DNA from 3 places in the Citrifermentans bremense genome. Region 3 is predicted to be linked to each of the others. Evidence: riboswitches for the same ligand, from Rfam matches in the RefSeq annotation. Region 3 holds a riboswitch; each other region holds the start of a gene.
What was found. A riboswitch is a leader RNA that binds a small molecule or an ion and turns the genes downstream of it on or off. The one in region 3 is predicted to bind molybdenum cofactor.
Positions count from the first base shown of each region.

Region 1: linked by a shared signal. The riboswitch ahead of GEOBRER4_RS08280 (aldehyde ferredoxin oxidoreductase C-terminal domain-containing protein) and the one ahead of GEOBRER4_RS04080 (hypothetical protein) in region 3 are both predicted to bind molybdenum cofactor.
Region 2: linked by a shared signal. The riboswitch ahead of GEOBRER4_RS14050 (aldehyde ferredoxin oxidoreductase family protein) and the one ahead of GEOBRER4_RS04080 (hypothetical protein) in region 3 are both predicted to bind molybdenum cofactor.

Region 1 covers NZ_AP023213.1:1,856,610-1,864,197, forward strand. The annotation lists gene GEOBRER4_RS08260 (DHA2 family efflux MFS transporter permease subunit) at 1-1,265, opposite strand, end outside; gene GEOBRER4_RS08265 (HlyD family secretion protein) at 1,356-2,456, opposite strand; gene GEOBRER4_RS08270 (TolC family protein) at 2,508-3,773, opposite strand; gene GEOBRER4_RS08275 (MarR family winged helix-turn-helix transcriptional regulator) at 3,787-4,215, opposite strand; molybdenum cofactor riboswitch at 4,621-4,742, shown strand; molybdenum cofactor riboswitch at 4,849-4,969, shown strand; gene GEOBRER4_RS08280 (aldehyde ferredoxin oxidoreductase C-terminal domain-containing protein) at 5,424-7,394, shown strand; gene GEOBRER4_RS08285 (4Fe-4S dicluster domain-containing protein) at 7,381-7,588, shown strand, end outside.
Region 2 covers NZ_AP023213.1:3,215,525-3,223,112, reverse strand. The annotation lists gene GEOBRER4_RS14060 (HesA/MoeB/ThiF family protein) at 1-664, opposite strand, end outside; gene GEOBRER4_RS14055 (MoaD/ThiS family protein) at 666-890, opposite strand; gene GEOBRER4_RS14050 (aldehyde ferredoxin oxidoreductase family protein) at 967-2,697, opposite strand; molybdenum cofactor riboswitch at 2,728-2,849, opposite strand; gene GEOBRER4_RS14045 (iron-containing alcohol dehydrogenase) at 2,895-4,058, opposite strand; gene moaA (GTP 3',8-cyclase MoaA) at 4,613-5,593, shown strand; gene GEOBRER4_RS14035 (MOSC domain-containing protein) at 5,685-6,116, shown strand; gene GEOBRER4_RS14030 (hypothetical protein) at 6,163-6,351, shown strand; gene GEOBRER4_RS14025 (electron transfer flavoprotein subunit beta/FixA family protein) at 6,402-7,214, shown strand; gene GEOBRER4_RS14020 (electron transfer flavoprotein subunit alpha) at 7,295-7,588, shown strand, end outside.
Region 3 covers NZ_AP023213.1:947,346-954,933, reverse strand. The annotation lists gene GEOBRER4_RS04090 (ABC transporter ATP-binding protein) at 1-1,031, opposite strand, end outside; gene GEOBRER4_RS04085 (hypothetical protein) at 1,089-1,295, opposite strand; gene GEOBRER4_RS04080 (hypothetical protein) at 1,299-2,039, opposite strand; molybdenum cofactor riboswitch at 2,143-2,262, opposite strand; gene GEOBRER4_RS04075 (DUF1003 domain-containing protein) at 2,321-2,905, opposite strand; gene GEOBRER4_RS04070 (ABC transporter substrate binding protein) at 3,099-5,777, shown strand; gene GEOBRER4_RS04065 (response regulator) at 5,770-6,432, shown strand; gene GEOBRER4_RS04060 (GGDEF domain-containing protein) at 6,465-7,421, shown strand; gene GEOBRER4_RS04055 (methyl-accepting chemotaxis protein) at 7,569-7,588, shown strand, end outside.

The DNA.
Region 1 (7,588 bases), 910 kb from region 3:
CGCGCCAGCATGGTGGCGGCGATGGCTATGCCGACGCTCCCGCCGATGTTCCTCAGCAGGCTGAAGATGCCGGTCGCGTTCCCCATCTCCTCCTTGGAAATGGTCGCCAGCGTCACCGTGGTAAGAGGTACGAAGATCATGGCGAGGCCCACCCCCAGCACTACGCGTGGCCAGACGAAGTCGCTGTAGGCTGCCTGCAGCGTGAAATGCTGCATGATGAACATCGAGATGGCGCTTATGATGAGACCGATGAAGACCACCTTCCTGCCGTCGTAGCGCTGGATCGCGGCCCCGACGAAGGGCATGCAGATCAAGGTGGCGACGCCGCCCGGAGCCAGCACCATCCCCGCCATGGTGGCGTTGTAACCCATGAGAGTCTGCAGGAACAGCGGGATCAGCATGATCGAGCTGTAAAGGCAGAATCCGACTGCGAACATGATCAGGTTCCCGGAGGAAAAGGAGACGTTCTTGAAGAGCCTCAGGTTCACGATGGGGTGGGGGTGGGTCAGCTCGACGTAGACCAGCGCGGTAAGCGTGATCGCTGTGATCACGGCGCAACAGACGATGAAAGGGGAGTTGAACCAGTCGTCCTGCTGCCCCTTGTCGAGCACTATCTGCAGGGCCCCGAGCCCCACGGTGAGCAGGGCAAGGCCCCAGTAGTCGATGGCGACGCGGGTCCGTTTCAGGTAGCTCGGGTCGTAGATGAAGAACGAGGCCATGATGACGGCGACGACCCCGATGGGGATGTTGATGTAGAAGATCCAGCGCCAGCTCATGTTGTCGGTGATCCACCCCCCCAGGGCCGGACCTATGATGGGGCCGAACATGGCGCCCACGCCGAAGATGGCCATCGCCATTCCCTGCTGGTAGGGGGGGAAGGTCTCCATCATGATCGCCTGGCTCATGGGGATCAGCGCGCCGCCGGCGGCCCCCTGCAGGACGCGGAAGAAGATCAAAAGCCCAAGCGAAGGGGCGGCGCCGCAAAGAAGCGAGGCGAGCGTGAAGAGGGTGATGCAGGTGATGAGAAACCGTTTGCGCCCGAACATCCGGGCGAGCCACCCGGTCATGGGGAGGACCACCGCGTTACTGACCAGATAGGAGGTGAGGACCCAGGTGACCTCGTCGGTCCCGGCGTTGAGGCTTCCCTGCATGTGCGGGAGCGCCACGTTGGCGACCGAGGTGTCGACGATCTCCATGATGGCCGGCAGCATCACGGTGATGGTGATGAGCCACTTGTTTACGTTCTTTTCTTCAGCGCTTTTCATGGGGCCGCCAGGGGGTGTCCTTCAACTCGCAGCGTCAGGGAGAAAAGGTGTGTCGAGGGATCTCAGGAAACGGTTCGGTAACGCATCTGTTCAGCGGCCGAAACCGACCACGTCGCCGAAGCTCTGGCCGGTGAGGATGGTGGGGACCACGCTCATCCCGACCCGCAACAGGTGCTCGGGATCGCTGCCGCGGTCGATGGCGATCCGGATCGGGATCCTCTGGGTCACCTTGACGTAGTTCCCCGTGGCGTTTTCGGGTGGCAGCAGCGAGAAGGCTGCCCCGGTTCCAGCCATTATGCTTTCGACCTTCCCTGTGAATTTCCGTCCCGGGTAGGTGTCCACGGTGAACTCGACGCGCTGACCCGGCCGCACCTTAGCCAGCTGGCTTTCCTTGTAGTTCGCCGTGATCCATGCCCCCTCCAGCGCAACCACGGCCATGAGCGCCTGGCCCGGCTGCACGTAGTTTCCCGGCTCTACCCCCTTCCTGGTCACGAAGCCGTCGCTGGGGGCGACGATGCGGGTATAGGAGAGGTTCAGGCGTGCGGTCTCAAGTTCAGCCTGCTTCTCGGCGACCCTGGCATCCTTGGAGCCGGTGCCGGAAATGCCGATCATGGCCTTCGCCTTTTTTTCCGCCTCCTGCGCCTCCTTGAGCTGCATCTGCGCGACCCGGTGTGCCGTGCGCTGCCGGTCCAGCTGCTCGCGGGGAATAACTTCCTTGGCGAAAAGCGCCTCGGCCCGTCTCAGGTCCAGGTTTGCCTGCTCCAGCCGGGCAGTTGCCAAACCGACGTTGGCCCGTGCGCTCTCCACCTGCGCGTAGTCGCCTGAGGTCTCGTTCTTGGCCATTTCCACGGAAGCCGAAGCGCTTCCCTCGCGCGCCCGGTAGTCGGACGGGTCAAGTTCGACCAGCAGGTCGCCCTTGTGCACGAACTGGTTGTCCACCACCGCTACCCGCTGCACCAGCCCCGGAACACGACTGGCGATGGAGTGGACATGCGACTCGATGAACGCGTTGTCCGTTTCGATGTGGGTCTTGCTCCGGACCCACCGGTGCACACCCAAAAGGGCCCCGATTATGACGATCACAAGGAGGACGATGCCGCCGCGCTGCTTCTTGTTCAGGCCCTTCCGCTCGCCAGTCGGCGCCGGATTTGCCCCGTTATTTTCGGTAGTCTCGGTCGTATGTTCAGCCATTTATATGAACCTCAAGAAAGTTGCTTGTCGTGGATAACTGCTGCCCGGTGATCAAAGCTCTCCGGTCGCCCTTTTCACGCGGGCGGCGGCAACCTGCAGATCGAAGACGCTGCGAAAGTAGTCGGTCCTGGTCTGGGTGAGGAGGGTCTGTGCGTCGATGACCTCGGTGGCGGTGCCTACTTTTTCCTGATAGCGGTCGCGGGTGATGCGTAGGTTTTCCACCCCCTGGGCTATCGCCTTCTCGGCGACCTGGAGCCTTGTGAGCGCGACCTTCATGTCGTTTTGGGCCGTGGAGAGTTCGAGCCTGACCCGGTCCTCCAGGTCCCTCATCCGCTCCTCGTCCCTTGCCCGCGATTCGACCGCCTGGCGGATCCTCGCTTCCTTGGCGGCACCGTCGAAGAGGTTCACCTTGAGCCCGAGCGTGGCCGCATAGATGGTCTGTTCGCGGACCTTGCTGTTGTCCAGGTAGTCCAGGCCGAACTTCGCGAAGATCTCGGGGTAGTAATCGCTTTTTGCCTCTTTGACGGTCTGTTCGTCAGCACTGACCACGGCCCTGAGGGCCGAGATTTCGCCGCGCCTGGAGAGGTCCGGTGCCGCCTGCTCGTCGGGAAGGGGGGGGATGTCCGTCTGTTCCTGGAGGTCGGCGCGGTAACCGGCCGGGGCGCCGGTGAGGTAGTTCAGGTAGAGCCAGCCGTTTTGGACCTGGTTCAGGGCGCTGTAAAGGTTCTGCCTGCTGGAAGCCACGCGCACCTCGGCCTGCAAGAGGTCGTTTCGCGTCACCACACCCTCCTCGAACAGCGCCTGCGCCGTCTTCTGGTGGGCGGTCATCTGGACCACCTCGTCGTTGGCTGCGCCGACCAGCTTATCCGCGGCGAGGATGCCGAAGTAGGCGCGCACCACCTCCAGGAACAGGTCCTGCTCCTGGCCCGAGTGGGAGAACTGCGCCGCATCGCGCTGCAGACGGGCTCTCGCCTCGCGCGCGCCGGTGCGGCCGAAATCGTACAGGGTGTTGTAGATGCTGAGGTTCAGGAAGGGGTAGCGGGGATCCTGGGTTTCCTGGACGACGTTGCCGAATTTCACGGCCTGTGCGTCAAGCTGGGCGGTGTAGCCTGCCTGCAGGTCCACCCGGGGGAGCCTTGCGCTGCGGGCGATGGCGATCTGTTCCTGGGCGATCGCGACATCATGGGTGTTCGCCTTGAGTCCCCTGCTGCTGGCAGCCGCCTTGTTCAGGCACTCCTTCAGCGTGAGGGTCTCGGCCCTTGCCGCGCCTGTTCCAGTGAGGGCCATCAATGCCAGTATGATCAACGCTCTTCGCATGAAAGCTCCAGGATCAGCTGCGGATCTTTTCCAACAGCGACTTCAAGGTTTCCTGTTCTTCAGGGGTCAGTTTGGCTACCAGCTTCCGCTGGGCTTTCAGCGCCAGCGGCGTAAGTTCCGGCTGCAGCGCCTTCCCCTTTTCCGTGAGGCAGATGCGATAGGCGCGGCGGTCGTCCGGGTCCGCCTGCCTTGCCACGAGCCCCTCCTTTTCCAGCCTGTCGATCAGCCCCCCCATGGTGGTCCTGTCGATCTGGCTCCTGGCCGAGAGCACAGACTGGCTCAGGCCGTCCTCGCGCCACAGAAAACCCAAGAGGCCGAATTGCTGCGGAGTTAAATCGTAATCGTCGAAGTGCTCCTTGAAGATGAGGCTGGCGCGCTGATAGGCCTTCGACAGGAGAAACCCCAGAGTCTTCTCTATCTCGATCGGTGTTCTTGCTGGCATGTAAAGCCCCCTTCTCTCGAAGCGGTTACCCCGGCGCGCAAGCGATGCGGTGTTGCTGTTATAGCAGCTGCAAAAAACGGCAGTATACCACAGCCCTGCGCGGCAGGTGTGCCATTATGCATATAATCAGTATGCTGTCAATATATCTGGCAGGCACAGTGCTGCTTCTGTTGCAGTACCGTCTATGCTGATCCAGTAGGAAAGACTCATATCGTGCGACCATTATCTTTACCTCTGCGAATCTTCCTATACCCTCCTGTTTTTGCTTGACACCATTATGGTATTAAAGTACCTTTTTACCCAAATTGTAGCGGTGAACCCGGCAGGAGCCGGAACCGCAAGGAACGCTGTCTTCTGCTCAGGGTCGTGTAACTGTCCCGGAAGCTTATTTAGCGGCGGAAAAATCTAAACAACAGTCTCCGAGCCGTGGCGCCTAAAAGGGATTTCCCCTCAGGGCGGGCCGGCCTACGGGTATCGCTGGAAACGGCGGTGCCTCCCTTTTGCAAAGGAGACCCCAACGGCCGGAGTGCGTCCGGAGCCGTCAAGGGGCCTCTCTATCCAGAGACGCCCCTTTTGCGTTTGTTGTACTAGAAGCCGCACCCGCAGCGAGGGCGGGTTTGCTGCCACAAAAATCAGAAAAGCAGTCTCCGAGCCGTGGCGCCTAAAAGGGATCTCCCTCAGGGCGGGCCGGCCTATGGGTATCGCTGGAAACGGCGGTGCCTCCCTTTTGCAAAGGAGACCCCAACGGCCGGAGTGCGTCCGGACCGTAAAGGGGCCTCTCTATCCAGAGATGCCCCTTTTTTCGTAGGAGGCGTCCAACCTCGCTCACCGGGCGCCGGTCGCTGGCGACTATCAACAGACGCAACAGCAAAGATCGACATCATTGGCTGATCACCAAATCAAAAAACAGGGAGGAGGAAAGGAAAATGAAATACACAGAGGCTGGATGTTATCTCGAAGTAGACATCATGACAGGAAACATAGATCGGGTGGCGGTCGACCCTAAGGTGATGGAACAAAATCTTTGCAGGCAGGGAATCAGCATCAATGAACCGTGCGGAGGCTTTTGCCAGCATTCAGTCAGGACCTGCCTCCGGGTGGAAGAGGGTGAATGAAACGCGGAGAGTCCAAGGAGGGACGATACGAGCGCATTGGTAGATAAAACCGACATCAAGACATGGAATGTGAACATTTAAAGAGAGGTAAAAATGAGATATGCAGAGGCAGGATACTATCTGGAAATCGACCTGGCGACGGGAAATATCGAGCGTGTAGCGACCGACCCCAAGCTGATGCAACTTCATCTTGGCGGGTTGGGTACCAGCATCAAGGAACACTGGGACAGGGTCCCGCCAGAGGTTAAGGCCTTTGACCCTGAAAATCACCTTATCTTCAGCACCGGTCTTTTAAACGCTACGCCTGCTTTCAGTGCCAACCGTTCTGTCGTCACCTTCGTTTCGCCGCAGTCTGGAACCTTGGCGTACCCGATGATGGGGGGATTTTTCGCAGCTGAACTCAAATACGCCGGCTATGACAAGGTGATCTTCAAGAACAAGTCACCCAACTGGGTGTACCTGTACATCAACAACGACAAGGTGGAGATACGCGACGCCTCGCATCTGCAGGGGCGAGGCGCTGTTGAAACTCAGGAACTCATCCGCAAAGAACTGAATCTGCCCAAAGCCCAGGTCGCAGCCATCGGCCTTGCCGGGGAGAACCGCGTCTTCACGGCTTCCATCGAGCAGTCCAGGTCGAGCGCCAGCAGGCTCGGCGGCGGCGCTGTCATGGGAGACAAGAAGATAAAGGCAATTGCCGTTCGCGGGACAAAGGACATCTATCTCGCCCGGCCAGATGAGTTTATGGAACAGATGAAGGGGGTGACGGACTACATCAAGTACAGATGGGCCAACCCCATCAAGGACGTGATGACCATCTTGTCCGGCATCGGGTCTCCGCAGGAGATGCTGCACACGGACGAAAAGTGGCACACAGAGAACTTTGCCTGGGGCAATGCACGCACCCGGAGAAGAGACTTCTGGACCGAAGAAATCGACGAGTCCTGGTCGAAGTCACAGCACGCCGCGGTAAAGCGGTTGATAAGCTGCTTTAACTGTCCCACGCATTGCGGGGCTCTGATATCCCACAAAGACACGCCGAGATACATGGCGAAGTGCTTCGGGAAACTCACCTATGCAATGGCGGCCTACGTCGATGACTTGGACTTTTCCTGGAAAATACTTCAACGCGCCACTGAGTATGGCGTCGACTCCTTCTCTACTCCCCAAATTCTGGCCTTCGCCGTTGAACTTTATGAAGCCGGCATCCTGACGGACAAGGACTTCGCCGGCTGCCCGTCGGATAAGGAGGGGAGATTCTTCTGGCTCCTCGACAGGGTCGTGCGGCGGGAAGGAATCGGCGACGTGCTGGCTGACGGCGTCTATTTCGCCGCCCGCAAGATCGGCAACGGCGCCGAGGCCTTCGATCACAACACCATCAAGAAGCACGAGCAGCTCCCGGTCAAGCTCGGAACGCTGGATCCGCTCTATTTCCTCATGTACTCCACCAACGAGAAGATAAGCATCACCCAGATGGAAGGGCAGTGGCCCCAGTCTGCTTTTCCGACCATGGAGCAGAGAGAGGAGTTCGTAAGGGATTGGCCCCAGATTCCCCACGAAGGGTTCAAGCAGTATGTGCTGGACTGGGAACTGAGGGGAGAAAAGTCGATCCCTTATTATCCGACGCCTGACATGTGCTCCGAAATCGTCGACTGGATGGAGATGATGCACAACATCGACGATGCGGTAGGTATGTGCTGCGGCATGTCGTCGTTCTGCCTGAAACCTCCCTACCACATTCACAACTACCCCAAATTGATCTCTGCCGCGACCGGAATGGACCTGGACGAGGATGGGCTGAAAGAAATCGCCAACAGGAACCGGAACCTCCACAGGGCATACAACAACAGGAAAGGGATCAGAAGGGCCGACGAGAAGCCGCCACAGGATCACTGGAAAAAGAGATTCCCGGAACTGGAAGAAGAACTGTTGTCGACCTATTACAAATACAAGGGATGGAACGAAGACGGTATTCCCACTAGAGAAAAGCTGGAAGAGCTGGGTCTGGGCTACGTCGCTAACGATTTGGAAATGAGGGGGATACTGAAAAATGGCGAAAATTAAGAAAAAGATCAGAACTATCACTGTCAATGCGGACAAGTGCAACGGTTGTCGGACCTGTGAGGTGATGTGCTCGGCTTTCCACGCGGTTCCGCCCTACAGCAGTAACAATCCGGGACGGTCCCGCATCCAGATCATCACCGACCGGCTGGGGGACATCTGGCTTCCCGTTTTCGCCGGCGAGTATACCGAAGCCG
Region 2 (7,588 bases), 2.2 Mb from region 3:
GCTCGATCCCTTTTCCCGCCACCCAGTGGCGGTAGATGCTCTGCACGGTGGTGTCGCCGGGGAGCTGCGTTGCCACGTGGCCATACCAGCCGCCGATGGCGCCGTGGACCATCGGTATCCCCGCCAAGGTGCAAAACTCGGCCAGCTCCAGCCGGTACGATATGCTGTCCAGGGCGTCGATCGCCACCAGCGAGCCGGCGAGCTGTTCGAACCCGTTGGCGAGGCAGAAATAATCTTGAACGGGGGTAACGGTGACGGCGGGGTTGATCTCCGCCACACGGTCTACGGCGGCATCGACCTTGGCCTTGCCAAGCGTCGCCGGCGTGGAGAGGATCTGGCGGTTCAGGTTGTGCTCCTCGAAGACGTCGGGGTCTATGGCAACGATGTGGCCGACGCCTATGCGCGCCAGCTCCTCGATGACGTACCCGCCGAGCCCCCCGCAGCCGATCACTGCCACGCGGCTGCGGAACAGCTTCAACTGCTCCTCGATCGAGATCATGTTCCGGTTGCGCTGGTAGCGCGCGGGGAAGATCCCGTTTTCCAGGGCCAGTGCTTCGACTTCGTGGTACCTCAACCCGAACTGGGCCGCGGCTTGGCTCTGCGCGTTCCAGGAGAGCATACCCGCTTGGGCGGAATCCTTGAGAAAGGTAAGTGCTTTCAGCATTTCAGCCTCCTCCTACCAGCGGGAACAGGGACAGGGTGTCCTGGTCGGCGAGCTTGGAGTCGAGTTCCCCGTGCCTGCCGTTCAGCATGACGATACCGATCTCCTCTTCGGTAAGCCCAAGGCTCAGCACCACGGCCCGCACCTCGGTCCCATCCGGGAGTTCCTGCTCGGCCACCTTGAACCTGCCGTTTCTAAATGTCGCGAAAAGCTTGAGCGTGATTCTCATGTGGCACCTGCGAATTCGTGGGTAGAAACGAAAAAGCCCGGCGTGACTTGCGTCACGCCGGGGAGTGGCGCGTTTTTTAGAAGTTCCAGAACTCGTCGAGTTCCGCGTCGGTGAAGTCCCATACCGCGTTGTGCGGCGCCACCGGCTCGGTTTTGAAGAAGTCCGGCAGGCGGTCGTGCACGTTGGTGAGCCCCGCTTCCTGGTTGAACTTGCGCTCGAGCTTCAGGACATGCTTGCCCAGGTTGGTGACGTCGTCGCCGGTAAGGGCGATGTCGAAGCGGGCGTTGATCATGTCGATCAGGGCCGGGAGGCACTCCGGGATGTCCAGGGCCGGGAAGGCCACGAAGATGCACATGCCGGTGGAGTCGACCGCAGCGGTCGCGATCTGCAGGTTGCGGGAAAGCTCGACCTGGCCGTCCTTCTTGAGCGGATCGACGTAGCCGCCGACGTTCAGGATGTTGGTGGCGATGGTGTAGCCGGAGGTGTGGTCGGCGCCCATGGTGCTGGTCGCGTAGGTGACGCCGATACCCTTGACGGAGCGCGGGTCGTAGGCCGGGATTCCCTGGTTCTTCACGACCGGTACGCGGGTGACGCCGTAGGTGCGGCCGACGGAGCCGGCGCCGCCACCCAGGATGCGGCCCAGGGCGGTCCCTTTGCCGATCTCTTCGGTCAGAAGGCGCAGCATTTCCTTGGAGTCGCCCCAGTTGAGGATGCCGGCTTCCATGGCGACGCCGAACATGACGGCGGTCTCGATGGAGTCGATCCCGATGTCGTCCATCAGGTTGTCGGCACGGGCGATGTCGTCCAGGTTGTCGATGCAGCAGTCGGCACCAAGGCCCCAGATGGTCTCGTACTCGAAACCGGAGGTGACGTACTTGCCGTCCTTGTCGTTGTAGACCTGGGAGCACTGGATGATGCACCCTGCGTGGCAGCCGTGCTTCACCTTACCGCCGCGTGCCGCGATGGTGTCGTGCATGGTCTCGCCGGAAATCTTGTCGTGCCCTTCGAACTGGCCGACGGTGAAGTTCCTGGTCGGCAGGCCGCCTGCTTCGTTCAGGATGTTGACGAGGACGTTGGTGCCGTAGGTCGGCAGGCCTTCGCCGGAAACCGGGTGGTCGAGAAGCGCCTTGGAGAAGGCCCTTGCCGCGGTCTTGAATTTCTCCGGATCGGCGATGGTCACGGGTTTCGCGCCCTCACCGTCGATGGAGATGAATTTGATCTGCTTGGAGCCCATGACTGCGCCCAGGCCGCCACGGCCGTGGCTGCGGATCTTGCTGTCCGGGTCCTTCACGGAGATGTTAGCCGCGGTCATCTTAAGCTCGCCGGCGATGCCGATGGTGAGGACGCCGGTCTTCTTGCCCAGGCGCTGCTCAACTGCATCGATGACGGCGAAGTTGCCGGCGCCGAGAAGTTCTTTCTCCTCGTTGATGGTGACGCCGTTGATCCCCACGGCGAGGTTGTACCAGGTGCCGGATTTCGGCGCGCCTTCGATGATGAGGGCCTTGATGCCGAGTTTAGCCAACATCTGTGCCGCGGTGCCGCCGGCGTTGGACTCCTTGATGCCGCCGGTAAGGGGGCTCTTGGCGCCTGCGGAGAGGCGGCCGGAGTTAGCTGCAGCGGTGCCGGTCAGAAGGCCCGGCGCGAAGCAAAGAACGTTCTGCGCGGAAAGCGCATGGCAGGTCGGCGGCACTTCAGCGGCCACGATGGTGGAGGTAAGCGCGCGGCCGCCAAGGCCTGCCCAGGCTGCCGGAACTTCTTCGATCTTGGTGGTGAGGTCGGTCATGTTGACGCGAAATATCTTATCCATGCTTTTCAAGCTCCCTATTAATTAGTTTCCGGCATCGGTGCCGGCGCTCCTTTCCAAGAGGGAGGCTCCGCCGTTTCCAGCGAAACCCGTTGGCCTGGCTCCGTGAGGGTGATCCCTTTTAGGCTGCGCATGGCTCGGAGGATAATGACCCCTCCCCGGTGAAGGGGAGGGGAGGTTTGCTGCGATGCTGCTGTCTCTTACATTGCGTCCTTGAAGATCTGGACAACCTGCTCGAGGGTTGCCTTGCGCGGGTTGGTGAACTGGCAGGCGTCTTTCTTCGCGTTCTCAGCCATGATGGTCAGGTCCTCTTCCTTGACGTTGAGGGCCTTGAGGCCGGTTGGGATGCCGATGGAAGCGGAGAGGGTGCGGATCCTGTCGATTGCCTTCTGGCCTGCTTCGGTCACGGAGAGGCCGTCGACGTTCTCGCCGAGTGCCTTCGCGATGTCAGCGAAACGCTTCGGGCAGGCGATCAGGTTGTACTGGCTGACGGCCGGGAGCAGGATCGCGTTGCAGACGCCGTGCGGCAGGTTGTAGAAGCCGCCCAGCTGGTGAGCCATGGAGTGAACGTAGCCAAGCGATGCGTTGTTGAACGCCATGCCTGCCAGGTACTCGGCGTAAGCCATCTTGTCGCGCGCCTCGAGGTCTTCGCCGTTGGCGACTGCCTTGGAGAGGTACTCAGCGATCAGCTCGATTGCCTTGATGGCGCAAGCGTCGGTGATCGGGGTGGCGATGGTGGACACGTACGCCTCGACGGCGTGGGTCAGTGCGTCCATGCCGGTTGCCGCGGTCAGTGCTGCCGGCTTGCCGACCATGAGCAGCGGGTCGTTGATCGCGACGTTCGGGGTGCAGCGCCAGTCGACGATCGCCATCTTAACGTGGGTGTCGGTGTTGGTGATGATGCAGAAACGGGTCATTTCGGACGCGGTGCCTGCGGTGGTGTTGATTGCCACGAATGCCGGCATGGGCTTGGTGGTTTTGTTCACGCCTTCGAGGTCGCGGATGTGGCCGCCGTTGCCGATGACCATGCCGATGCCCTTGGCGCAGTCGTGGGAGGAACCGCCGCCCAGGGAGATGATCGCGTCGCAGCCGTTGTCCTGGTACACCTTGACGCCGTCATGCACGTTGAGGTCGGTCGGGTTGGGCTCTGCGCCGTCGAAGATGACTGCGGAAACACCAGCTTCTTCAACCTGGGACTTGATCTTGTCGGCAACGCCCATGGCCGAGAGGCCCTTGTCGGTAACGATCAGCGCCTTGGATGCGCCCAGCGCCTTGATCTGGCCACCGGTCTCTTTAGCGGAACCAATACCCATCAGTGATACTGTCGGAATGTAGAAACCGTACGTCTGCTCTCCTAATGCCATTTGTCTTTCCCCCTGTTGTTGTGTCCGGATTTCAAGCCCGGTTGTTTAACCATTGAGTAGGTCCATGTTGCATACACTGTCCTAAAACGGTTTTCTAGGTTATCGCAAACCCCATACCAGAATTTGCCAGAGCCGCATTTTTTTCGGCATCTGTTATTTTTTTGCCAGATACCGTATACTTAACCCGCACCATGTTTACACCACTTCTACCCCCGGTTTTCCGGCTCGCTCTGAAAAGTAACAGATGTCGTGTTCCATTATGGAGCGATTGCTCCGTTGTGGCACGGTTGTTTTGGTCAGTGATACATCATCTCATCACCGCCTCGAAAGCTCCCCCGCAGCAGCTTCAAAAATGCTTGTTCCTCATGTATTCACTATGTTAGTCCCCCCTCTCTCCTTCCTTTCGCTTTTTTGTGTGACGTTTTGCAGCAGTTGGTACCGATATTGCCTTTGTATACAAACAGGCAGTTCACGAGGCGGATCCCTTTATTCAAAAAAAATCCCCCCCAACCTCCCTTCGCAAAGGGGGGAGATTAAGAAATGGGAGTGGCGGCATGGCACTGATCGATACCTATGGCAGGCGCATAAACTACTTGAGACTCTCGGTCACGGACCGCTGCAACATGCGCTGCAGCTACTGCATGCCGGCGCAGGGCGTGGAGAAGCTTGAGCATAAAGAGATGCTGAGCTACGAGGAGCTCTATCGCGTGGCGGGCGCCTGCATAGCGCAGGGCATAGAGAAGATCAGGGTGACCGGCGGGGAGCCGCTGGTGAGAAAGGGGATCGTGCCCTTCCTGGAGCGCCTGGCGCGGGTGCCCGGCTTGAAGGAGCTGGTGCTGACCACCAACGGGCTGCAACTGGAGGAGATGGCGCTGCCGCTCAAGCGCGCCGGGGTGGCGCGGCTCAACATCAGCCTCGATTCGCTCAAGCCCGAAGTCTTCGCCCGCATCACCCGCGGCGCCGACCTGAAGCGGGTGCTCTCGGGTATCGAGGCAGCGGAGCGGACGGGTTTCAGCAACCTGAAGATAAACATGGTGGTGATGCGCGGGGTGAACGACGCCGAGATCCTGGACTTCGCCGCCCTCAGCGTCACCAAGCCGTACACGGTGCGCTTCATAGAGTACATGCCGACCCTGCTGGACGAGGGATGGAACGCGCAGAGCATGCCCGGGAGCGAGATCCTCGCGCGGATCGCGGAGCGCTACCCGCTGCTCCCCATGGTCGGCGCGGAGATGGCGGGCCCGGCCCGCAACTTCAAGATTGAGGGGGCGGCCGGAGCCATCGGCATCATCACCCCGGTTTCCGGCCACTTCTGCGAGAGCTGCAACAGGATCAGGGTCACCGCCGCCGGCAGGATGCGCGGCTGCCTCTTCTCCGACCAGGGGGTGGACTTGAAACCGCTTTTGCAGAGCCTCGACCCATACCGGCTCCAGGAAGAGATCCGGCGCATCGTGACCCACAAGCCGGGACGGCATCACATAGCCGAGCCCGAGGCGGAGAAGATAACGGTCAACATGTCCCGCATCGGCGGGTGAAGCAGGGGCTAGGGGCTGGGGACTGGGGGCTGGCAACAGCACCAGAAGGATCGGAACTGGGACCAGCATCGGGAGCAGGGAGGAAAGAGATATGTCGGGTTCAATAGTCGCGGTAAGCATGAGCAAGAGTAAAGGGGAGAAGAAGACGCCGGTGGAGTCGGTGCATCTCAGGGAAAACTTCGGCATCATCGGCGACGCCCATGCCGGCGACTGGCACCGTCAGGTAAGCCTTCTGGCCCAGGAGAGCATCGACAAGATGGTTTCGCTGGGGCTCTCCGTGGGGCCCGGCGACTTCGCCGAGAACATCACCACCCGCGGGGTTGACCTGGTCAACCTCCCCATAGGCTCCCGGCTGGCCATAGGCCCCGTGCTGCTGGAGATTTCCCAGATCGGGAAGGTCTGCCATACCCGCTGCGCCATCTTCTACCAGGCGGGCGATTGCGTCATGCCCAAGGAAGGGGTGTTCGCCACGGTGGTGAGCGGCGGCGTGGTAAGGCCCTCAGACGAGATCGAGCTGCTGTAACAGGGCAGCATTAAAAAAAAAGGACGTAGCAACCAAGGGGGAGTGTATGAAGGACCGGAGCCAGAAGAAAGCCAACATCATCTCGATCCGCATGAGCGACGAGGAGAGGGACGCCATTCAGCAGCTTATGGACAGCAAGGGGAAGAAAGCTTCTTCCATCATGCGGGAGGCTTTCGCCCTGTTCAAGGAGCAGTGGGAGCTTTCCAAGCGTATGGAAGCGCCGCTGGAGCAGTAGCCAAGCCTAAGCCTCAAAGTCTGAAAAATCTGCAATAGGGAGTTCTTTCCATGTACGTGGTTGCTTGCATTAAACAGGTTCCGGACACCACCCAGGTGCAGATCGACCCGGTGACCAACACGCTGGTGCGCGACGGTATCCCCTTCATCATCAACCCCTACGACACGCACGCGCTGGAGGAGAGCCTGCGCATGAAGGCGCGCTACGGTTTCAAGGCCGCGGCCCTCTCCATGGGTCCCCCCAACGCCGAGGCGGCCCTGAGAAAGGCGCTCGCACTAGGGGTGGATGACGCCATCCTCCTCTCCGACCGCGCCTTCGGCGGCGCCGATACCCTTTCCACGAGCAACGTCCTCGCTGCCGCCATCAGCAAGCTGGCGCAGGACGACGAAGTGGGGATCGTGTTCTGCGGCAAGCAGACCATCGACGGCGATACCGCGCAGGTCGGCCCGGGCATAGCAATCAGGCTCGGCTTTTCGCAGCTTACCCTGGTGGACCGCATCGAGCACTTGGATTTCCTGGCCAAGAAGATCAGGGTCAGGCGCAAGCTTGAGGGACGCTACGAGATCGTGGAGGCGAAACTCCCAGCCATGATCACCGTGGTGCGCGAGCTGAACCGCCCCCGCTACCCAACGGTGCCGATGCGTCTCAAGGCCGCCAAGGGCGAGGTACGGGTCTGGGACAACAGCGAGTTGAAACTCGATCCCAACAGCATCGGGCTCAAGGGGTCGCCTACCTGGGTGAGCAGGATCTTCTCTCCTGAGCGCAGCAAGGGGGAAATGCTCGGAGACGGCCTGAACGACCCGAAAGGGACGGCCCGCCTGCTGGTGGAGCGGCTTCTGGCCAGGGACATGCTGGCGGTTTAGTCACTAAAAAAACCTTATGGACTGAATGGACGCCATGGACTTGGTGGACGTGATGGACGTGACCGAAAGTGGGGAGAAAGATGAGTGAGGCAAAACCTAAACTGAAAAAGCCGCGCGGGAAGGTTCGGCTCTTAGAAGGTAAATGCATCGCCTGCGGCGCGCGCTGCCAGAGCAGCTGCCCGGTGGACGGGATACAGATGAGTGATGCGGGGGAGCCGCAAATAGAGCTCTCAAAATGCATCGGCTGCCTTAAGTGCGTGAAGGCATGCCCGGGCTCAGCCCTGGAGATCTTCTACAGCAAGGAAGAGCTGGAGATCCTCGCGGCCCTTGCCGGCCAACAGGACCTCGCCGAGGAAGAGGCGGACCCCGAGGAG
Region 3 (7,588 bases):
CGGTCCCACCCCAGCCGCTGCATGGTGAAGGCGACCTCGTGCCAGACGCTCTCGGTGAAGAGCTGGCGCGTCGGGTTCTGGAACAGCATCCCCACCTTCCCGGTTAGCGTTCCGGCACGGGGGTTCTGCATCCCGGCGATCCGGACGTTGCCGCCGTCGGGGCGAAGCGTTCCGGCCAGGCAGCGCAAAAAGCTCGACTTGCCGGCGCCGTTGCCGCCGAAAAGGTGCACCCGCTGGCCGCGGTTTACCCTGAGATCCACCCCCTTGAGCACCTCCCCGGTTTCCGGGTAGGAGAGCGAGAGCCCGGAAACGTCGAGTATGGGCCTTGTCCCGTAAAGGGAGGTGCAGTAGGGGAGCAGCCATGACTTCGGCCGGTAGTGTACCGGGGCGGGGGGTGAGGTTCCGTCGCCCACCAGCTTGCCGCGGTCCAGAGTCAGGTACCGGTCGATGAGGGAAGCGAAAGGACGCGGGTCGTGTTCCGCCATTATGATGGTGTGCCCTTTCCGCTTCAATTCCGACAGGGTGGCGTAAAGCTCCAGCTTTCCCCGGACATCGAGCTGGGCGCTCGGCTCGTCCAGAAGCAGCAGCGAGGGTTGCATCGAGAGCACCGAGGCGATGCAAAGCCGCTGTTTTTGCCCCGCGGAAAACCGCTCCGTGCTGCGCCCCTCCTCACCTTCCAAAAGTACCGCCCGCAGCGCCTTCTTCACCCGCAAGGCCACCTCGTCCGGCGGCAGGCAGAGGTTCTCCGGCCCGAAAGCCACCTCTTCCGCCACAGTGTCGCAAAGCATCTGCGCTTCCGGGTTCTGGAAGACGATGCCGACCTCCCGGCGCATGGCTGCGGCATCCGAAGCGATGAAAAGGGAGACGCTCCCATCGAGTGAGCCTTCCTGCAAGAGCCCGGCTAGGGCGAGCAAAAGGGTGCTCTTGCCGCTTCCGGAGTTGCCGGTAAGGGCCACGAACTCACCCTGGCCTACGCTGCAGGAAATTCCCGACAGTGCCGGTTCGCAAGCCCCCCGGTGGGTGTAGCCCAGGCCCTCGACTCTGAGAAAAACATGATCCAGAAAGCCTCCTTGTCGCCTGGCAGGCGCTTAAACGCGCTCCTTCAGGCAGTTAAAGGACGTGGCGCTCCAGCGCCGAAAGCGGCAGTTGTAGCAGGAGCGCTCCTCCTCGGCGACCAGCTCCTCGTCGACGTCGGCGGCAAAGGCGGCGCACTCCTCGGCCGCCCGGGCAGCTGCCTGCCACGCGTCCCTTCCGTGAAGAAATTCCCTTCCCCCCATGGCATCGGTGCGCCACATCGGTCAGTACCCCCTGAGCCGCTTTCTGTGCAGCGTCTGCCAGCGGGCCGCAGACGCGTCATCAAGCGGAGAGACCAGCAACACCGAGCTCCCGCCCAAAAGCACCGTCTTCGGCTTCTCGCCTATCGAGACCAGGTCATCCTCGTGCGGGGCACCGCCGTCGGCGCAGCGGACCGCATCCACCAGGGGATGCTGCAGCAGCTCCGCGACCCTCAGCGTCGGGCACGGCTGCGCGAACTCCAGCGCCCCCTTGAGCCGCCCGTCGTTCCCCCAGAGACGAAGCCCGGCCCCCGCCAGCGCGCCGATCACCCCCTGCCCGGTCCCTCCGTGCTGGGAGAGGTGCACCCCGAGCCGCCGGGCGAGGCCGTAGGCCTCGTCCATGGTGATCACTTCACGCTTCGCCCGCCGCCCGAAGGCCATCAGCTCGTCTTCCGACGTCACGCGCTCCGGCACGACCACGCAGAGGCCGGGATCGGACCCCGGCGCGGACTCCCGCCCGAGGAAATCCGATACGAACTCCGTCACCGGCGCCAGGGCCCCCTCGCCGATTTCGGCGTAAAAGCACATGGCGCTGTTGTGCGAAGTGTACGGGATGTCCGGGTGGACAAAGAGCTGGTGCCTGGTGACGAAGCTGCACGAGCCCCATCCCCGCTGCTCCAACCCGTCCGCGATCAGGGAAGCGATCTCCCCGGTCCCCCGGCTCTCCAGGTTGTCGGTATCGTCTATGGCTATCAATATCCGCATGCCTGCACTCCCATTCGCTATAACCACAGGTATACAACGGTGGACAAAAAAATGCCCCGTTCCGAAGATGGAAAGAGGCCGTAAGCAACCGGAATAATTACCGGTACTGCTTCAAGGCTCTCCTTTCCAAAAGAGAGGCGCCGCCGTTTCCAGCGACACCCGTTGGCTCGGCGCCATGGGGAAAAGACCCGGTAGGCGGCAGAGCTCGGAGAGTTCGATAAATTTGGCCCAGTGGAATAACACAGGAAAACGGTATACGCTAACGATTTTTTCGAAGGCGGTCATTTTTCTTCTTCCGTGCCAAGCGGCGCCTTTTCCGCCGTCTCCTGCTCCACCTGGTCCATGGTGTCGAGGACCTTTTCCGGCTGCACGTCCCTGGCAAGCTCCTCCAGCTCCGGGTTCCTCGACTCCTCCACCCCAAGGCGCTCCCCGATGGCGGTCAAAAGGGTGATGATCCTGGTCACCTCGTGCTCAGCCAGCAGATCTATGTGGAGGTTCAGTTCCGCGCGCCGGTCGGCCAATGCCTGCATCCGGTTCTGGCTGATGAGAACGAAGGTGGAGAGAAAGATCGCCTCGACCGAGGCCACCATGGCGAGGATGACGAGCGATGGGTCGAAGGGACGCAAAATGGGGAGCCACGACACGTTGATCAGAATCCAACCGCTGAACAGGAGCACGTGGATATAGACGAAGGTCATGCTTCCGGTGAAAGAGGTTATGGCATCGGCGACCCGCTCCTGCACGGGCTTTTTCCGCTCCTCGGCCTGGCGCCTCTCCAGCAGCGCGGCGATGTTGCGGTTCACCACGGCGGCCATCGCCTCTTCCCCCTCCGTCGTCGCCTTGCGCTCTTGTTCCTTCTTGCTCATCATCCCCTCCCGAACCGCGGGTCTGGAATCCAATGCTTTTTTGCATCAGCACATTATAGCAAGCCAATCTCCCCTTGAGGCTCAGCAGTTCAACCGCCCGAAAACCTTTTACAAAAGCGCCAGATCGTGTATAGTGCCGGAACCGCGTCCTTTTTTGACAGTCATACCCTTTTGAACGGAGACAACAGAGAGTATGAAAATGTTCCAACGCCTCCCCTTCCTTCTGCTCTCCTGCCTGCTGCTCTCCTGTCTGCTGTTTCCGGTGCTTGCGGTACCGGCGTCCTCTAAAACCGGTGCAGGGCCGGAGGCGCTGCAGCACAAGAAGATCCTGCTGATCAACTCATATCACGCCGGGTACAAGGGGTCGGACGGCATCATCGCCGGCTTCAGCGAGACCCTCCGCAAAACCTACCCCGCCGCAGAAATCACCATCGAGTACCTTGACTCCAAGAACTACAGCGGTCCGGAGTATGACCGCCGGGTGCTGGATACACTCAACTTCAAGTTCCAGAAAAAACAGTTCGATTTAATCGTCGCCACCGACGACTATGCCTTCAACGTCGTGGAGAAGCACCGTGACCGGCTCTTCGGCAACACCCCCGTGGTCTTTTGCGGCACCAACGATTTCGACGCAGGTCGCATCAAGGACCGCCCGGACTTTTCGGGGATAGACGAGACCCCGAGCTTTGCGGACACGCTGGAGCTGATCTTCAGGCTCCACCCCGACAGCAGGCGCATCGTGGTCATCCACGACGACTCCATCACCGGAACCCTCAACAGCGCGAGCTTCAAAGCCGCGGCGAGCCGCTTCCAGTCGCGCGCCGCGTTCAGTTACCTGGCAGGGAAAAGGCTCGAAGAGCTGATTCGCGAGGTGCAGCAGATTCCCCAAGGGAGCGTGATCGTCTACTTCGCCTCCTTCGTCCCCGACGAGAAGGGCGTGCGCATCTCCAGCGTCGAGGCGCTGCGCCGCATCTCGGACGCGAGCCGCGCTCCGGTGTACGGGGGGTGGGAATTCAACCTGGGGTACGGGATCGTCGGCGGCCGGCTGGTCAACCTGCGCCAGCATGGAGTGGCCGCCGCGGAGATGGCCGTAGCCCTGCTCAAGGGGGAGCGCCTCCCGTCGCGCCTGCAGCCAAGCCCGAACCAGTACATGTTCGACTACACGGAGCTCAAGCGCTTCGGCATACCGGTCTCGAAGCTGCCGTCGGATAGCATCGTCATCAACAAGCCGCAGACCTTCCTGTCGCGCTACGGTTTCACCATGATGGTGCTCCTTTCCGCGAGCCTGTTCCTGTTGCTGCTATTGGCCCTTGCCAAGCTGGTGATCAGCCGCAACGAGGCGCGCGCCAGCGAGGCGCGCTACCGCGGCATGGTCGAGGCATTCGACGGTTTGATGTACATCTGCTCCCCGGACTACCGCCTCGAGTTCATGAACGAGCGCCTGATCGAAAAAACCGGCCGCGACGCAACCGGCGGCATCTGTTACGAGGTCATCTACGGCCTCAGCGCCCCCTGCCCCTGGTGCCGGGGGACAGACAGCTTCCAGGGCAGGAGCGTGCAGTGGGAGTTGAACCTCCCCGAAGACGACCGGTGGTATCAGGTGTTCAACACCACCGTGGAGAACGTCCACGGCAAAGGCTCGAAGCTTGCGATGATCATCGACGTGACCGAGCGCAAGGAGGCGGAGGAGGCCCTGCGCCAGGCGATGGACGCAGCCGAGAGGGCCAACCGGGCCAAGAGCGAGTTTCTCTCCAACATGAGCCATGAGATCCGCACCCCCATGAACGGGGTCTTCGGCATGACGCAACTGCTGGAACTGACCGAGCTGAGCCAGGAGCAGCGCGAATACGTGCACTCCCTGAAGAGCTGCGGCAAGAACCTGCTGAGGCTGATCAACGACATACTGGACATCTCGAAGATCGAGGCCGGGATGATGACCCTGGAGTCCGAGCAGTTCAGCCTGCTGCAAAGCATCAGGGACGTGGTCATGACCCAGAACCCTGTCGCCAGGGAAAAGGGGCTCAGGCTCCAGGTCGACGTGGCGCCGGGGGTGCCCGACGCGGTCCTTGGCGACCAGCTCCGTTTCAAGCAGATCCTCCTGAACCTTCTGGGCAACGCGGTGAAGTTCACCGAGAAGGGAGGGGTCACCATCACCGTCTCTCTGCAGGAGCAACCCTCTCTCCCCGCTTCGTTCCTGATTGCGGTGCGGGATACGGGGGTGGGGATAGCCCCCGGGGCCCAGGAGGAGGTGTTCAAGCCCTTCGTCCAGGAAGACGGCTCGACCACGCGCAAGTACGGTGGAACCGGGCTCGGGCTCAGCATCAGCCGGCGCCTGGCGGAGATGATGGGGGGGAGCATCTCCGTAGAGAGCACGCCCGGGACGGGGAGCTGCTTCACTGTGGCCCTTCCCCTCACCCCGGCGAAGACGCCGGTAAAGGCGGCAGATGCGGCGCGCCAGCCCCCTCCGCTGTGGGCGGGGCGCCCCCTGCGGCTGCTGCTCGTCGAGGACGACCAGACCAACATCGTCTTCGCCTCGTCGCTTTTCAAAAAGCTCGGCCTGGAGACCACGGTGGCCGAAAACGGCAGGGAATGCCTGGCACACCTGGAGCGGGGGGATTTCGACGTGGTGCTGATGGACATACAGATGCCGGTGATGAGCGGGGAGGAAGCGCTGCGGGAGATCCGGGAGAAGGAGCGAGCGACCTCGTCCCGTCAGCCGGTGATAGCCCTCACGGCGTACTCGCTGAACGACGACAGGAGGCGTTTCCGGGAGGCTGGTTTCGACGGCTACCTGTCGAAGCCTCTGGAGACGGGAGAGCTGATCCAGGAGTTGCAGCGGGTGCTGGGCGCCCAGGAGGCGAGCCATGCCTAGGCCTTCGAGGGTACTGATAGTGGATGACGAGCCGGTCAACCTGCGGCTGATCTCGGTGACGCTCGGCAGCGACTACGAGGTCGTGACTGCGCTCAACGGGCACGAGGCGATCACCAGGCTGAAGGAGCTGGAGATCGACCTGATCCTGCTGGACGTGATGATGCCCGACATCAGCGGTTTCGACGTCTGCAAGATCATCCAGGCCAACTCCAGATTCATCGACATCCCGGTCATCTTCCTGACCGCCATGGACACCCCGCAGGCTGCGCGCCAGGGTTTCGATGCCGGCGCCATAGATTACCTGACCAAGCCGGTGGACCTGGAGCTTCTGAAGCTGCGGGTCCGCAACCTGGTCTCGCTTAAACAGCGCACGGACCTGGTGCGTGAGCAGCGCGACCTGCTGGCGCGGCAGAAAGAGGAGCTGGAGGCAGCGCTGGCGCGGGTGAGGCAGTTGGAGGGGATCATCCCCATCTGCATGTTCTGCAAGAAGATCAAGGACGACAAGGAGAGCTGGCGCCAACTGGAAGATTACGTAAGCCAGCACTCGGACGTGATGTTCAGCCACAGCGCCTGTCCCGACTGCTTCGAAAAAGAGATGAAGTCGATCAAGCAGGATCTCTCCAGGCTGGACCTCCCCCCCAAGTCGGGGGAGTAGGCAGGATGACAACGTCAAGAGAGGCGGAAGCGATGTTTGACAGGACGAAGGAGCTGCTGGATATCCCGCTGGAAAAGATCGCACTGTTCAGACATGTCGCTCCCGAATCGCTGCAGGGGATCATCGACTGCTGCGGCATCAGGACCCTCGAGCGCCAGGAGACGCTGCTCTTTCCGGAGCAGGTAAACCGCGAGCTCTACGTTTTGCTGTCGGGGAGGCTCAGGATCCACCTGCAAGACCCGCAGTCGGAGCCGATCGCCTACCTCGCCCCGGGCGAAGTGGCGGGGGAGCTCTCCGTCATCGACGGCTACCCCACCTCCGCCTACGTGATCGCCGATGAGGACTCCCGGGTCCTGGTGATGGAACAGGAGCTGGTATGGTCTCTGGCGACCGTCTCGCACGCGGCGGCTTACAACCTCCTCACCATGCTCTCGGGGAGGCTGCGCAACGCGAACCGCTGCATCGGCGAAAAGATGCTGCAGGAGCATGCCTATCACAGCTACGGCACCGTCGATGCGCTCACCGGGATGCACAACCGCTACTGGCTCGACGAGGCGCTCACCCGCATGGTGCACCGTGCAAGCCGCAGCAGGGCCCCACTCTGCGTGCTGATGCTGGACATAGACAATTTCAAGGAGTTCAACGACGCCCATGGCCACCTAAGCGGCGACCGCGCCATCCACACCGTCGCCCAGACCGTCCTGGAGAGCCTGAGGCCGACGGTGATGGCTGCACGCTACGGAGGCGACGAGTTCCTGGTCGCCATACCGGACGTCGCGGTTGAGACCGCGCTGGAGATAGCCGACAGACTGCGGCAGAAGGTAGCGGCCACAGAGATTCCGCACCTCGCGGCCCCACTGCCGCCGCTCACCGTTTCCATAGGCGTCACCGGCATCGTCCCGGGCCAAAGCGCGGAAGAGGTCATCGCCGCGGCCGACGCAGCGCTTTACCGTGCAAAACTTTTGGGCAGAAATACAGTCTCCTCGTAGGCGATCCCACCCTCCCCCTCCCCCCTACTCCCTCACCCATCCTCCATCTGCACTGCTGCGTTTTTTTCTTTCAAGTCCTCCCCACACGGCGGCGATAAGTGTAGCAGTAAATGAACCTGCCACCGGCAAGCCCAGAAGGAGAGGAGTATGAACTTTTCAGGCATGAG